2 regions of the Paenibacillus sp. TAB_01 genome follow, and region 2 is predicted to be linked to the other one. Evidence: riboswitches for the same ligand, from Rfam matches in the RefSeq annotation. Region 2 holds a riboswitch; the other holds the start of a gene.

Region 1 (6,139 bases), 3.1 Mb from region 2:
TATTTCTTATGACTTATGATACCAACGATTCCCATAATAGTCAACCATCATTTTGCAGATTTTGGCGTAAATTTATGGTAAAATATGCTTGAACTGCAATTGAAAACATGTCACTATCCCGCAAACCCTTATATATCAAGGCTGGATACGATTACATAGCAAGTGCAGAGCTACAATTTATTTACAGTAAAGTGAGAATGTCCTATTCATAAATCGTTCACATTTGGAATTTTTATTCGACAAATTTCGACATTAATAAAGAGGACTCTAATTACTGTTATGTCGAAAACTTATCAGGATCAGGAGGGTCAACGTATGTCCAGTCCCCTGCAGGAGGAAAAAGTATTTAAGGATCCCGTTCATAAGTACATCTATGTGCAGGATCAAACCATTTGGGACTTAATCAACACCAAAGAATTTCAGAGGCTCCGCCGGATCCGTCAGCTGGGTACCTGCTTTCTCACCTTTCATGGAGGCGAGCACAGCCGGTTTTCCCATTCGCTCGGCGTCTACGAGGTCACCCGCAAAATTATTTCCCAATTCGAACGGAACGGCTACGAGGATTGGCCCAAAAGCGAGCGCCTGCTCTGCCTCTGCGCGGCCCTGCTTCATGATGTCGGGCACGGCCCTTTTTCTCATTCCATTGAAAAAACGTTCGGCACTCACCATGAAGAATGGTCCATGCCGCATTGTTCTGGGAGACACCGAGGTCAACCGGGTGCTCTCAGAGGTATCGCCTACCTTCCCGCAGCAGGTTGCCGGCGTGATCGCCAAAACGTATCATAAGGAAATCGTCGTCAGCCTGGTCTCCAGCCAGCTGGATGCGGACCGGATGGATTATTTGCTGCGGGACGCTTATTTTACCGGCGTAAATTACGGCACCTTCGATCTTGAACGCATTCTTCGCGTGATGCGGCCATATCAAGGGCACATCGTGGTAAAGGACAGCGGCATGCATGCGGTAGAAGATTATCTGATGTCCCGGTACCAAATGTACTGGCAGGTCTATTTCCACCCTGTGACACGCAGCGCAGAGATTATTTTGCATAATATTTTTCAAAGGGCGAAAGAGCTGTTCGAAGAAGACTATCCGTTCGCGTTTATGCTGCCGCCGCTGTTGAGCCTGTTCAAGCAGACATTAACGGTGCAGGAGTATCATCTGCTCGATGAAGCGTTTATGCAGATGGTGCTGTCGCAATGGTCGATGGAATCGGATCCGGTGCTTGCCGATTTGTGCGCTCGATTTTTGAACCGCCGGTTATTTAAATATGTGATGCTGGAAAAAATCGACGTGCAGCTCATTGAAAAGCTCAAGACAGTGATGCGCCATGCCGGCTGGGATCCCGCTTTTTATGCGGAAATTGATTTTCCTTCCGATCTTTCGTATGATGTTTACCGTCCGGGCAATCATGACGAAAAACTGCCGATTCTGCTTCAGGATCAAAAGGGAACCTTGACAGAAATTTCCAAAAAATCGGAAATTGTCAGATCCATCAGCGGGATCCATATGGGCAAGTATCACCTGTATTTCCCCGAAGAGCTGCTCCAGGTTGATTCCGACCTGCTCGGTTCCAGGATTTGCGCAAGCTGCTGCGATTAGAATAACGGAGGCTGGCCGCGGCCAATCCGATTAACATTGTCATTCCAAATCTACATATATTAGGTAAAAAGGAGAATTCTCCCTCTTATGCTGACCGATACTCACACGCACCTGAACGCCCCTCAATTCGATGAAGATCGACAAGCCGTCATTGAACGCGCGCTTGAGAGCGGAATCAGTCGAATCATCAATGTCGGATTTAATCGAGAAACGATACCAAGCTCCATTGCCTTGGCCGAGCAGTATGACTTTATTTATTCGACCGTAGGCTGGCACCCCCAGGATGCCAAAGATATGACACCGGAGGACCTGGCCTGGATCGAACAGCTGTGCTCACATGAGAAAGTCGTAGCCATTGGCGAGATCGGACTCGATTATTATTGGGATACGTCGCCTAAAGACATGCAGCACCGTGTGTTCCGCGAGCAAATCCGACTTGCCCGAAAGGTCGGGCTGCCGATCGTCATTCATAACCGCGACGCCCATCAGGACATTATCCAAATTCTCCGCGAAGAGAAGGCCAGTGAAGTCGGCGGCGTCATGCATTGCTTCTCCGGCAGCTGGGAAACGGCCAAGCTGTGCCTCGATATGAACTTTTATATTTCCTTCGGGGGCCTGTCACCTTTAAGAATGCCAGGCAGCCCAAAGAGGTGCTCGAGAAGGTGCCGATGGATCGCCTGCTGATCGAAACCGATGCGCCCTATTTAACCCCTCACCCGTTTCGGGGGAAGCGTAATGAAACCGCATATGTGAAATTAGTCGCAGAAACCGCTGCTGAAATCAAGGGGTTAACCTTGGAGGAGCTGGCTCACGCGACGACGCAAAATGCAGTTACATTGTTCGGTTTACGGTAACCTCCTTTGGGGGTCGGGACAGCCCTAATTTCATCGTTTTCGTGATAATTGAAGAAAAAGGGTCGAAAACGTACAAAGGGCGAGGAGAAAGATGGTTTTTATGGATAATTTGCTTTAAAAAATCCGATTTCAATGAAAAATCGTCCTTTTTTGCCGAGTTTGTATACTTTACAAGTTTATAGCCGACAGCGTAAACTCAATATTAACTTAATACGATTACCAATTTTCCATTTTCGCTGAGTTTCCGAATGGGAAACGGGGGAACCGCACAGCGGCCTGTCATAGGAGTCTATAAGACTAAGGTCGCATTTTCTGGGGTGAATCTTTGAATGAGGTTATTGTGTTCACAAAGACCTGTGTTCAAGTAGGGCGACTCTCAAGTCCGAATCCGTCAGCTAACCTCGTAAGCGTTAAGAGAGAGGTAACGATTGTCGTGTGCTTTATTTCATTCAGGTGAAATAAATAAAAGTCACGGGAAGAGTCCTCTTTCCGCTGACTTTTTTTGTGTTCTCCCGTATTTACGATATTCGTCCGACTACAATAGAGCTGCTGTATGAACAGGAGGTGTAGGCCGGCACGCAGGAAGCACGATATGGATCGAAAGGTTGCAGCCCTTTAGTTTATTAGTTGATTCGTAAAGCTATAAGTTAGGTCACACCAGCTTATGGCTGAGCATCAATTTGGACAAATGCACACCGTCTAAAGCCCGAGCTTCGGAAACAGCTTGCTTTTATAAGCGAGCAGGACGGAGGAGCCGTTTATCCTCGACGAACAAGATTGCAAAACTTAACCATAGTCGCGTCAGATCTGTCATGCGCAACACTCGACGGCGGGGCTTTGAAGGATGACCGAACAAGTGGGAGCTATTCAACACGAGCAACCCCATGTAAGACGATCATCCAGCATGTCCTTCGCATTGCGATGGAAGCATGAAAACTTGCGTTTGATTTCGATCATAGGTATTATTTCAATCGCGATGACTTTCATGTTTATGATGATGTTATACGGAACGGCTGCCAAGAAGGTGACCGTTGTTGTGAACGGAAAGGAAACCGTTGTAACGACCAAACAATGGGTTCTGCAGCGTTTACTGGATGAGCAAGGAGTAACTGTAGGGGAACATGATCGTCTCTCTGCAGCGCTGGATACGAAGGTGAAGTCGGGGACCGCATCACCATTGACCAGGCGAAACCGGTTCAGCTTACGGCTGACGGCGAAACGAAAACCTTTTATACCATAGGCACGACCGTTGGTCATGCGTTAAAGGACTTAAACATACCGGTAAGTGAACTGGATAAGATCAGTCCGGCCGTAGAGCAGCCGCTGCCCGATAATGGTACGATTCAGATCGTCCGAGTCAAGCAAGAGACCGAAGAGGTAACGGAACCGATTGCTTATGATGTAGTGAAAAAGAACGATCCGCAGTTACTTAAAGGCAAAGAGCAGGTCGTACAAGAAGGCCAAGCAGGGGTAGTCTTAAAAAAGAAAGAAAAACGGTTTGAGGACGGCAAGCTTGTTTCGGAACAGGTTGTCGATCAGAAGGTGCAATCAGCAAGCATTAACAAGGTTATAGCCGTAGGGACGAAGAATCCCGTTGTAGCGTTATCTTCCTCTTCGCCTTCTCTTCAGCAGTTAACGAAGAGCGGTGTATCGTTTGGTGTCAAGCAAGTTATTAACAACGTCAAATTGACGGCTTATTCGGCAGGTGTCTCCTCTACCGGAAAAGGTAGCGAGCATCCGCAATACGGACTTACGTCCACGGGTACGAGAGTAACGGAAGGTCGGACGATTGCAGTGGATCCCAAGGTGGTTCCTCTAGGTTGGTGGGTTTATATTGACGGGCTCGGTTTCCGCAGAGCGGAGGATACCGGCAGCGCGGTCAAGGGCAACGTTATCGATGTGTATTTCGACAGCAACGATTATGCGAACCGATTTGGCACGAAGCGCGGTTATACCGTATACGTCATTGGGCCGACAAAGCCTGCAGCGGACTAAGGGCCTGTAATTTGGGCAGACTCATAATATATAGCGGTGTGAAAAAGAAGAGGGCTCCCTCTTCTTTTTTCTGTTAGAATAGAAGGCATGGTTTGGCGCATGAAGGATGCAAGCTGGTAGTGAAAGAAGGAGAGCCGAATGATTAAAGAAATCATCGTCGTCGAGGGCAAGGATGATACGACGGCGATCAAGCGGGCGGTGGAGGCGGAAACGATTGAAACGGGCGGCTCCGCCATCAACAAAGAAATCATTAAGCGCATCAAGCTGGCGCAGCAGCGCAGAGGCGTTATCGTATTTACAGACCCGGATCATGCCGGCGAAAGGATCCGGAAGATCATCTCCGCCCAGGTGCCGGGCTGCAAGCATGCGTTTCTGACGCAGGAGGAAGCGACGAGCAAGGGCGATATCGGCGTGGAGAATGCTTCCCCGGAGACGATCCGCAAAGCGCTTGCCAATCTGCGGACAGACTATGTAGCGGCGGAATCCGATATCGCGATGGAGGATTTGATCGCAGCGGGCTTGATCGTGCATCCGCAGGCTGCCGCGAGACGGCTGGTGATGGGCAAGCTGCTCGGGATAGGCTATTGTAACGGCAAGCAATTTTTTAACCGCTGCCGCATGTTTCGGATTTCCAAGGAAGAATTTGCGGCCGCTTGGCAGCAACTTGAACATAAAGAGGGGTAAGGTATGGAGAAAATGCAGACAGGCATGACGGAGGATATTGCATCCCCCAAGAGAACGAAGGAACTGCTTCAAAGGCACGGCTTGGTGTTGAAAAAGAGCTTGGGTCAGAACTTCCTGATCGACCCCAATATCCTGAACAAAATCGTCAGTGCCGCAGGGCTGGACGCCACGAAGGGGGCGCTGGAGATCGGTCCCGGCATCGGTGCGCTGACACAGCAGCTCGCGAAGCAGGCGGCCCGGGTCGTCGCGATCGAAATCGACCAGCGGCTGCTGCCGCTGCTGGAGGAGACGCTGGACGGTTACCCGAACGCAAGTGTCGTCCACGGGGACGTGCTGAAGGTCGAGCTGCGGCCGCTGTTCGAGCAGCAATTTGCCGATGTGAGCGGAGTCAGCGTTGTAGCCAACCTTCCTTACTACATCACGACCCCGATTATTATGAAGCTGTTAGAAGAGAAGCTGCCGCTTGAGAATATCGTGGTGATGATTCAGAAGGAAGTGGCCGACCGGATGTCGGCCAAGCCCGGAGGCAAGGAATACGGCAGTCTGAGTATTGCGGTGCAGTATTACTGCGAGCCGGAGATCGTTACGATCGTGCCGCATACGGTCTTCGTGCCTCAGCCTAACGTCGATTCGGCGGTCATTAAGCTGAAGGTGCGTAAAGGGCCTCCTGTCGAGGTGGAGGATGAGGCGTTCTTCTTTGACGTAGTACAGGCTGCGTTCGTGCAGCGACGGAAGACGATCTATAACAACCTGGCTTCCCGGTTTTTTACAAAGGAGACGAAGCAGCAGCTCGAGCCTATACTCCAGGAAGCGGGAATTGAGCCCTCGCGGCGCGGAGAGACCGTGTCGATTCAAGAATACGCTTTGCTGAGCAAATGTCTGGCAAAGGCTCTAGGGCGCTCCTAGACGCCAGAGGCTGCAAAATGGGCAGATTCAATCACCAAATGCCCATACCGGCCATAGGATACACGAGGAGGCGATATGGCCATGAAACAGGGAGACCTGG
Region 2 (6,139 bases):
TGGGGATGGCGGTGGGTATTCTGGTTTAACGTGCCGATCGGTATCATAGCGGTATTGTGGGGCAGCTGGGTTCTGCGGCCGGCGGCGGCAAGGCCGGTCCGGGAGCGAGTCGACGGGCTGGGCGGTGTGCTGATCTTCATCGCGCTGGGCGGTCTGGTTATGGCGCTCTCCGAAAGCGGCGACCTGGGTTGGAGCAGCAGCACGGTGGATATCGGACTCCTGCTGTTTGCTGTCTTTGCTCCATTGTTCATATGGAGGGAACGACGGGCGCCATCGCCGCTTATGGATCTGCAGCTGCTGCGAAGCCGTGCGTTTCTGATGCCGAACCTGGCAACCTTTCTCAACTCGTTTGCCCGCTCTGCCGTGGTGCTGCTTTTTGCACTGTTCTTTCAGTTCGCTTACAGCATGAGCGCTTTCGAGGCGGGGCTCCGGGTGCTGCCATCCGTTATCGGCATGCTGATTATGTCACCGGTCGCCGGTTTTCTGACCCGCCGGTACAGCACCAAGCTGCTGGCATCAATGGGACTGCTCATTTCCATGGCAGGCTTGCTGCTGTTGCTGATTTCCGTAAGCCCGGATCTGTCCTACGGCCTGATCGCGGCAGCGATGCTTCTGGTGGGCTGCGGGGCCGGTTTGTTCCTGACGCCCAACACGACCGACATCATGAGCTCCGTTCCGAGTCATCGCCGGGGTGTCGCCAACGGGCTGCGCTCCATGCTGGGCAACATGGGCCAGGTGCTGAGCACGGCCGTTACGCTGATGATTGTAGGCATCGGGTTGCCGTCCCGATTAAAAGATGTGCTGTACTCAGGCGCTGCGGCGGACTTGACCCGCCCCGATCTAATACTCATTATCCACGGGTACCGGTGGGCAATTGCCGCCCTGTTGATCGCCACCCTGCTCGGACTGGCCGCCTCGCTGTCCCGTCCGGGCAAGCAGACGAGCGAAGGCGCAGGGCAGGGGATATAAGCCCAGCTCATCCCGTAATCAGGCAATCCGCGGGGGCCAGAGCTGCCGCCTGCCATGAAGGAGTGCTGCTCCCGGCCGTAAGGGCATTGCTGCCGAACGGGAAATGGATTCGAAACGGAAGATAAGAGAAAGAACAATAGGGCATCGTATCAGCTCACCAAATGGTGAACGGATACGGTGCTTTTTTTCATAACTTAAGCGCCATATTATGGTATTATGGTGACGTTGAGCTAGGAAGGGAGGCATGCGGATGACAGCCCGATTTTATATACAAGACCTTTTATCCCGCCGACAAGAGGGGGCCGCGCCATTCGCCGTTATGACGTGCGGTGTGGCAGGTTCAGGCAAGCGCCCTCAGGAGAAGGGGAAATCGTCATTGAATAATGAAGGCGGAAGGGAGGAGAGCGATGTCTTTTATAAAGGGAATAGAGCTTTGCCGCAGGTTCCATACGGAGATTGTTGAACCGGTTATGGCCGCCGCCTGTCCGGGGTTGCCGTATTCATCGGCGCTTCTAGGTCCCGGCAGTGAAGTGATTGGCTATGATACCGAGATGTCCACAGACCATGATTGGGGGCCGCGCGTTGTTCTTTTTCTTGATCCGCAGCAATTCGGATATGGGGGACAAGCTCGGCTTGCTCTGCAAGAACACGCCCCGCAAACCTTCTACGGCTTTCCGGTGGATCCAAGCCGGAGCGTGGTGACGACCGTCCCGCAGTTCATTGAAGCATGCTTGGCTGTCCATGCCGATGAACATATGGATATTGAGCTTTTAGACTGGCTCACATTTCCTTCGCAGTCGCTGCTCGAGATCACGGAAGGGGCGGTGTATAGAGACGATCGGGGCGGGTTAACGATGCTGCGCCGGCAGTTGAATTATTATCCCCGCGATATTTGGCTTTACTTGATGGCATCATGCTGGCAGCGCATCGGCCAAGAAGAGCATTTGATGCTCCGGGCAGGCTATGCAGGCGATGAGCTCGGCTCAGCTATTATTGCTTCGCGGCTTGTCCGCGACATCATGAATTTGTGCTTCCTTATAGAGCGCCGATATGCGCCTTATCCGAAATGGTTCGGCACCGCCTTTAAGCAATTAAAGAGCGCCGATGCCCTCATGCCTTATCTGTGGTCCGCTCAAACGGCAGCCGCCTGGAGAGAGCGCGAGTGTGCGTTTAAACATGCTTATACCTGTTTATCCCGGATACACAATGCGCTGGGAATCGCGGTGAAGCTTCCTGAGGACGTCTCGTCCTTCTACGACCGGCCCTTTCAAGTGATGAAGGGTGAAGACATCGCCAGGCTTATCGCCAATCAGATTACGGATACAGAGATCAGCCGCTTAGCCGAACAGCGCTTGATTGGCAATATCGATCTCCTTACGGACAATACCGATTTCCGGAAAATAAGCCGCGGCAAGTCCTTGGGTGGCGGGAATCTGCGCAATGATTTGAAACGCTTTTTTAAGCCTGAGTCCAATTAGGAATGAAAGAAGAGGTGTCCCCTTGATTCATCATGTAATGCATACGCTTTCACCCTTGCGCAACCGCAATTTCCGGATCTATATCGGAGGCCAGGGGATATCGATGCTCGGCAATTGGATGCAGGGAACCGCTCAGGCGTGGGTCGTGTGGAGGCTTACCGGCTCAACCGCCGCGCTTGGCATCGTCGCCATGCTGAACACGCTTCCCGTTCTGCTGCTAGGGCCCTTCTCCGGCGTGACGGCAGACCGGCTCGATCGGCGAAGGCTGCTGATTTATACGAACCTGCTGGCGATGATACTTGCTATCGTCATGGGCATGCTGCTCCAGACGGGAACAGTTCGCTTATGGCATGTCTATGTGCTCGCGGGAATTCTGGGCTGCATTAATGCGCTGGATATTCCCTCGCAGCAGGCATTTCTTGGCGACCTGTCCGGCGTGGAGCAGGTACGCAAAGGCTTTACCCTTAATGCGATCATGGAGCAGGTGATGCGGATGATCGGGCCTTCAGCGGCCGGATGGATGATCGGCAGCTTTGGTGAAGCGCCGGCCTTCTGGCTGAATGGGCTCAGTTATATCGCTGTGCTGGCCAGCTTGTTTGTCGTTAAAGCGGCCCAAGAGCGTCAGGTCAGCTCCAGCCATCCGGCGAAGGAGTTTCGGGCAGGGCTGGCCTTTGTGCGGCGAAAGCCGCGAATCCAGGAATTGATTCTATTTACAGCAATGACTACCTTGTTCGGCTTCGTCAATACGCAGCTCTTTCCGGAAATCGCCGACCACCTGCTGCATGGCGGGCCGGAGACGCTGGGGACGATGATGGGCACGTTCGGCGCTGGCTCGTTCTTCAGCGCCCTGCTGCTGACGCCGCTCCTGCAGCGGGTAAGGACCCGGATGGGCGCTGTCTGCCGTCATAGCCTGGACCGGCTTCTGGTTTTTTATTTTTTCGTTTTCCAGCTGGCTGCCGCTTTCTTTGCTGGCTATCTTTTTCGCTTCCTTCGCCCAGCCCGTCGTGCTTACAACGGTCAAGGGACTGCTTCAGGTGCTGGCGCCTCCCAACATGCGGGCACGGGTGCTGAGCCTGCAGGTGATGATTGCGGTAGGCGTACAGCCGTTGTCCTCGCTGACCGTCGGCTTCGTCGCTCAATTCGCAGGTTCGTCGCATGTGATCCGGACGAACGGATTGCTCATGATTGCCTCGGCCGCTCTGCTGCTGGCGTTTCGTCCTGCGCTGCGTGTGTGGGATCCGCAGGAGGAAGGTCCGGAATCTGCAGCCGATACTAACGCACGCGATCAGACACAGGATCCGCTGAGCACAAAAGGGGAGTATGCGGCGGCGGTCGAATCCGGAACGAAAACTTTGTAGAATTATGTCGATGCACTTGGCCTCGACAGCGAAATGTGCTGTTAGAGGCCTTATTAGTGTTCTTTTATTCAGCCTATATTCCGAAAACGGGAGGGAACGAAGGGAATATCAAGCAAGTCATAGTTCTACTTCTATGTAAGCGCTATTTTGGGGCGTGGATATATGTTTTTTAACCCAAGCTTGATTCCTTGCTTCTTTACAGAAAGAAGGCTGAGGAGTAATATTTCATTCGTACCTATGAATGTGTTTTTCAAATGATATACTCCTGAATCGCTAAATTCTGATAATCAGAAGCGGGGGAACCAAAGGGATGAAGCAGCTTCGTCCCAGGGGTGAATCACTTGGCTGTGAACAGCAAGTGTAGGGATACTTTCTATTCCGAATCCGTCAGCTAACCTCGTCAGCGTTACGAAAGAGGAATTCTTCGTGTGCTTTTGTGTATCCAAGCCGCGGGAAAGTCCAACTTTCCTGCGGCTTTTTTTTGCTGTATCCCAACCGTACGGCCGCTCGGAACCTGCAAATAGGATGCGATGGCTTCTAACTTAAACCTGGTGGTGTAACCGAACTTATGGCAGCTCTCAAAAGATTTTTAATCGGACGACCCTTGAAGTCGACCGAATTAGGGGAACAAAAGCTGACGAAGAAAAAGGCGTTGGCGATTCTTTCCTCCGACGCTTTATCTTCCGTGGCTTATGGTCCGGAACAAATTTTACTGGTCTTAATCACAGTAAGTACCGCCGCATTCTGGTATTCGATTCCGATCGGCATAGGGGTCCTGATTTTACTATTGGCGCTTATTTTGTCCTATCGGCAGATTATTTTTGCTTATCCCCACGGGGGCGGGGCGTATGTCGTGTCCAAGCAGAATCTCGGCGTGTATGCGGGACTCATTGCCGGAGGCTCCTTGCTGGTGGATTACATTTTGACCGTAGCGGTCAGCGTTTCGGCGGGCACGGATGCGATCACGTCCGCTTTTCCGGCACTGCACGAGCATACGGTCGGGATTGCGATTACCTTTGTACTTCTGATCACGCTCTTGAATCTAAGGGGAGTTACCGAGTCTGCTTCCATTTTGGCTTATCCGGTCTATTTATTCGTTGCGGCCATGCTCATCTTGATCGGGGCCGGACTCTTCAGCATCGTAACGGGTAAAGTTACACCCGATTTGCATACGCCCATTGGAACTCCGGTAGCGGGAATCGGTTTATTCCTGCTTCTCAGAGCCTTCGCTTCAGGCAGCTCTGCTTTAACGGGAGTCGAGGCGATTTCCAACGCCATTCCGAATTTCAAGGATCCGGCGCCTTCGAATGCAGCCAAAACGCTCATGGCCATGGGCGGCCTGCTTGCGCTGTTATTTTCGGGCATCGTATACCTTGCCTACTATTTCGGCATTACGCCGAATGCCGAGGCGACCGTCGTTTCCCAGATTGCGGAGCATACCTTTGGCCGTCATTTGATCTACTACATCATTCAGGGAACCACCGCATTAATTCTGATTCTTGCCGCCAATACGGGGTATTCGGCCTTTCCGCTGCTGGCGGTCAATCTGGCCAAGGATAAGTTCATTCCAAGAATGTTCACCATGCGGGGAGACCGGTTAGGGTACTCGAACGGAATTATAATTTTGGGCTTGCTGTCCATTGTGCTGATTATAGCCTTCCAAGGGCAGACCGAGCATTTGATCCCGCTCTATGCGGTAGGCGTATTTATTCCGTTTACGCTTTCACAGACGGGAATGATGGTAAAATGGATTCGCGAAAAGCCCGCAGGCTGGGTCCCCAAGCTGATCATTAATACAACGGGTGCTGTTATCAGCTTTACCGTCTCGATCATGTTCTTCCTGACGAAATTTGCGCAGGTATGGACGATCTTGATTTTCCTGCCGTTGATCGTTTATTTGTTCCACCGCATCAAGAAGCATTACGAAGCGGTAAGCGAGCAATTACGGCTTTCCACTTGCGAACAAGCGGTGCCTATTGAAGGCAATGTCATTATTTTGCCGGTGTCGGGCATCACGCACGTCGTCGAGCAGTCCTTGAATTACGCCCAGTCGCTGTCGGCTAATCAGATTATCGCCGTATATATTCCTTTTGAAAGAGATGACGAGGTCCGGTTCGAAGAAAAATGGAATAAGTGGAGGCCGGATGTCAGGCTCGTAACACTGCATTCTCCTTATAGAAGCATCATTCATCCTTTAAGCAAGTTTATCCATACGGTGCAGCGGAAAGCGAGCGAGTCCAATTATCAGGTTACCGTCATCATTCCGCAGTTTATTCCCAAGAAAAGCTGGCACAACCTGCTTCATAATCAATCCAGCATTATGATCCGTGCTTA

Evidence for each region. Region 2 has a riboswitch for cyclic di-AMP ahead of ACHHV8_RS15610 (APC family permease). Riboswitches for the same ligand answer to the same signal wherever they lie in the genome.
Region 1: linked by a shared signal. The riboswitch ahead of ACHHV8_RS31260 (ubiquitin-like domain-containing protein) and the one ahead of ACHHV8_RS15610 (APC family permease) in region 2 are both predicted to bind cyclic di-AMP.

Annotation. Positions count from the first base shown of each region.
Region 1 is NZ_JBIFNP010000001.1:6,396,575-6,402,713, reverse strand. Features, by position in the region: partial or broken gene ACHHV8_RS31270 (HD domain-containing protein) at 316-1,605, shown strand; partial or broken gene ACHHV8_RS31265 (TatD family hydrolase) at 1,688-2,454, shown strand; cyclic di-AMP (ydaO/yuaA leader) riboswitch at 2,679-2,880, shown strand; partial or broken gene ACHHV8_RS31260 (ubiquitin-like domain-containing protein) at 3,311-4,449, shown strand; gene rnmV (ribonuclease M5) at 4,588-5,133, shown strand; gene rsmA (16S rRNA (adenine(1518)-N(6)/adenine(1519)-N(6))-dimethyltransferase RsmA) at 5,137-6,039, shown strand; gene yabG (sporulation peptidase YabG) at 6,121-6,139, shown strand, end outside.
Region 2 is NZ_JBIFNP010000001.1:3,251,343-3,257,481, reverse strand. Features, by position in the region: gene ACHHV8_RS15625 (MFS transporter) at 1-969, shown strand, start outside; gene ACHHV8_RS15620 (DUF4037 domain-containing protein) at 1,377-2,447, shown strand; gene ACHHV8_RS15615 (MFS transporter) at 2,470-3,723, shown strand; cyclic di-AMP (ydaO/yuaA leader) riboswitch at 4,067-4,227, shown strand; gene ACHHV8_RS15610 (APC family permease) at 4,374-6,139, shown strand, end outside.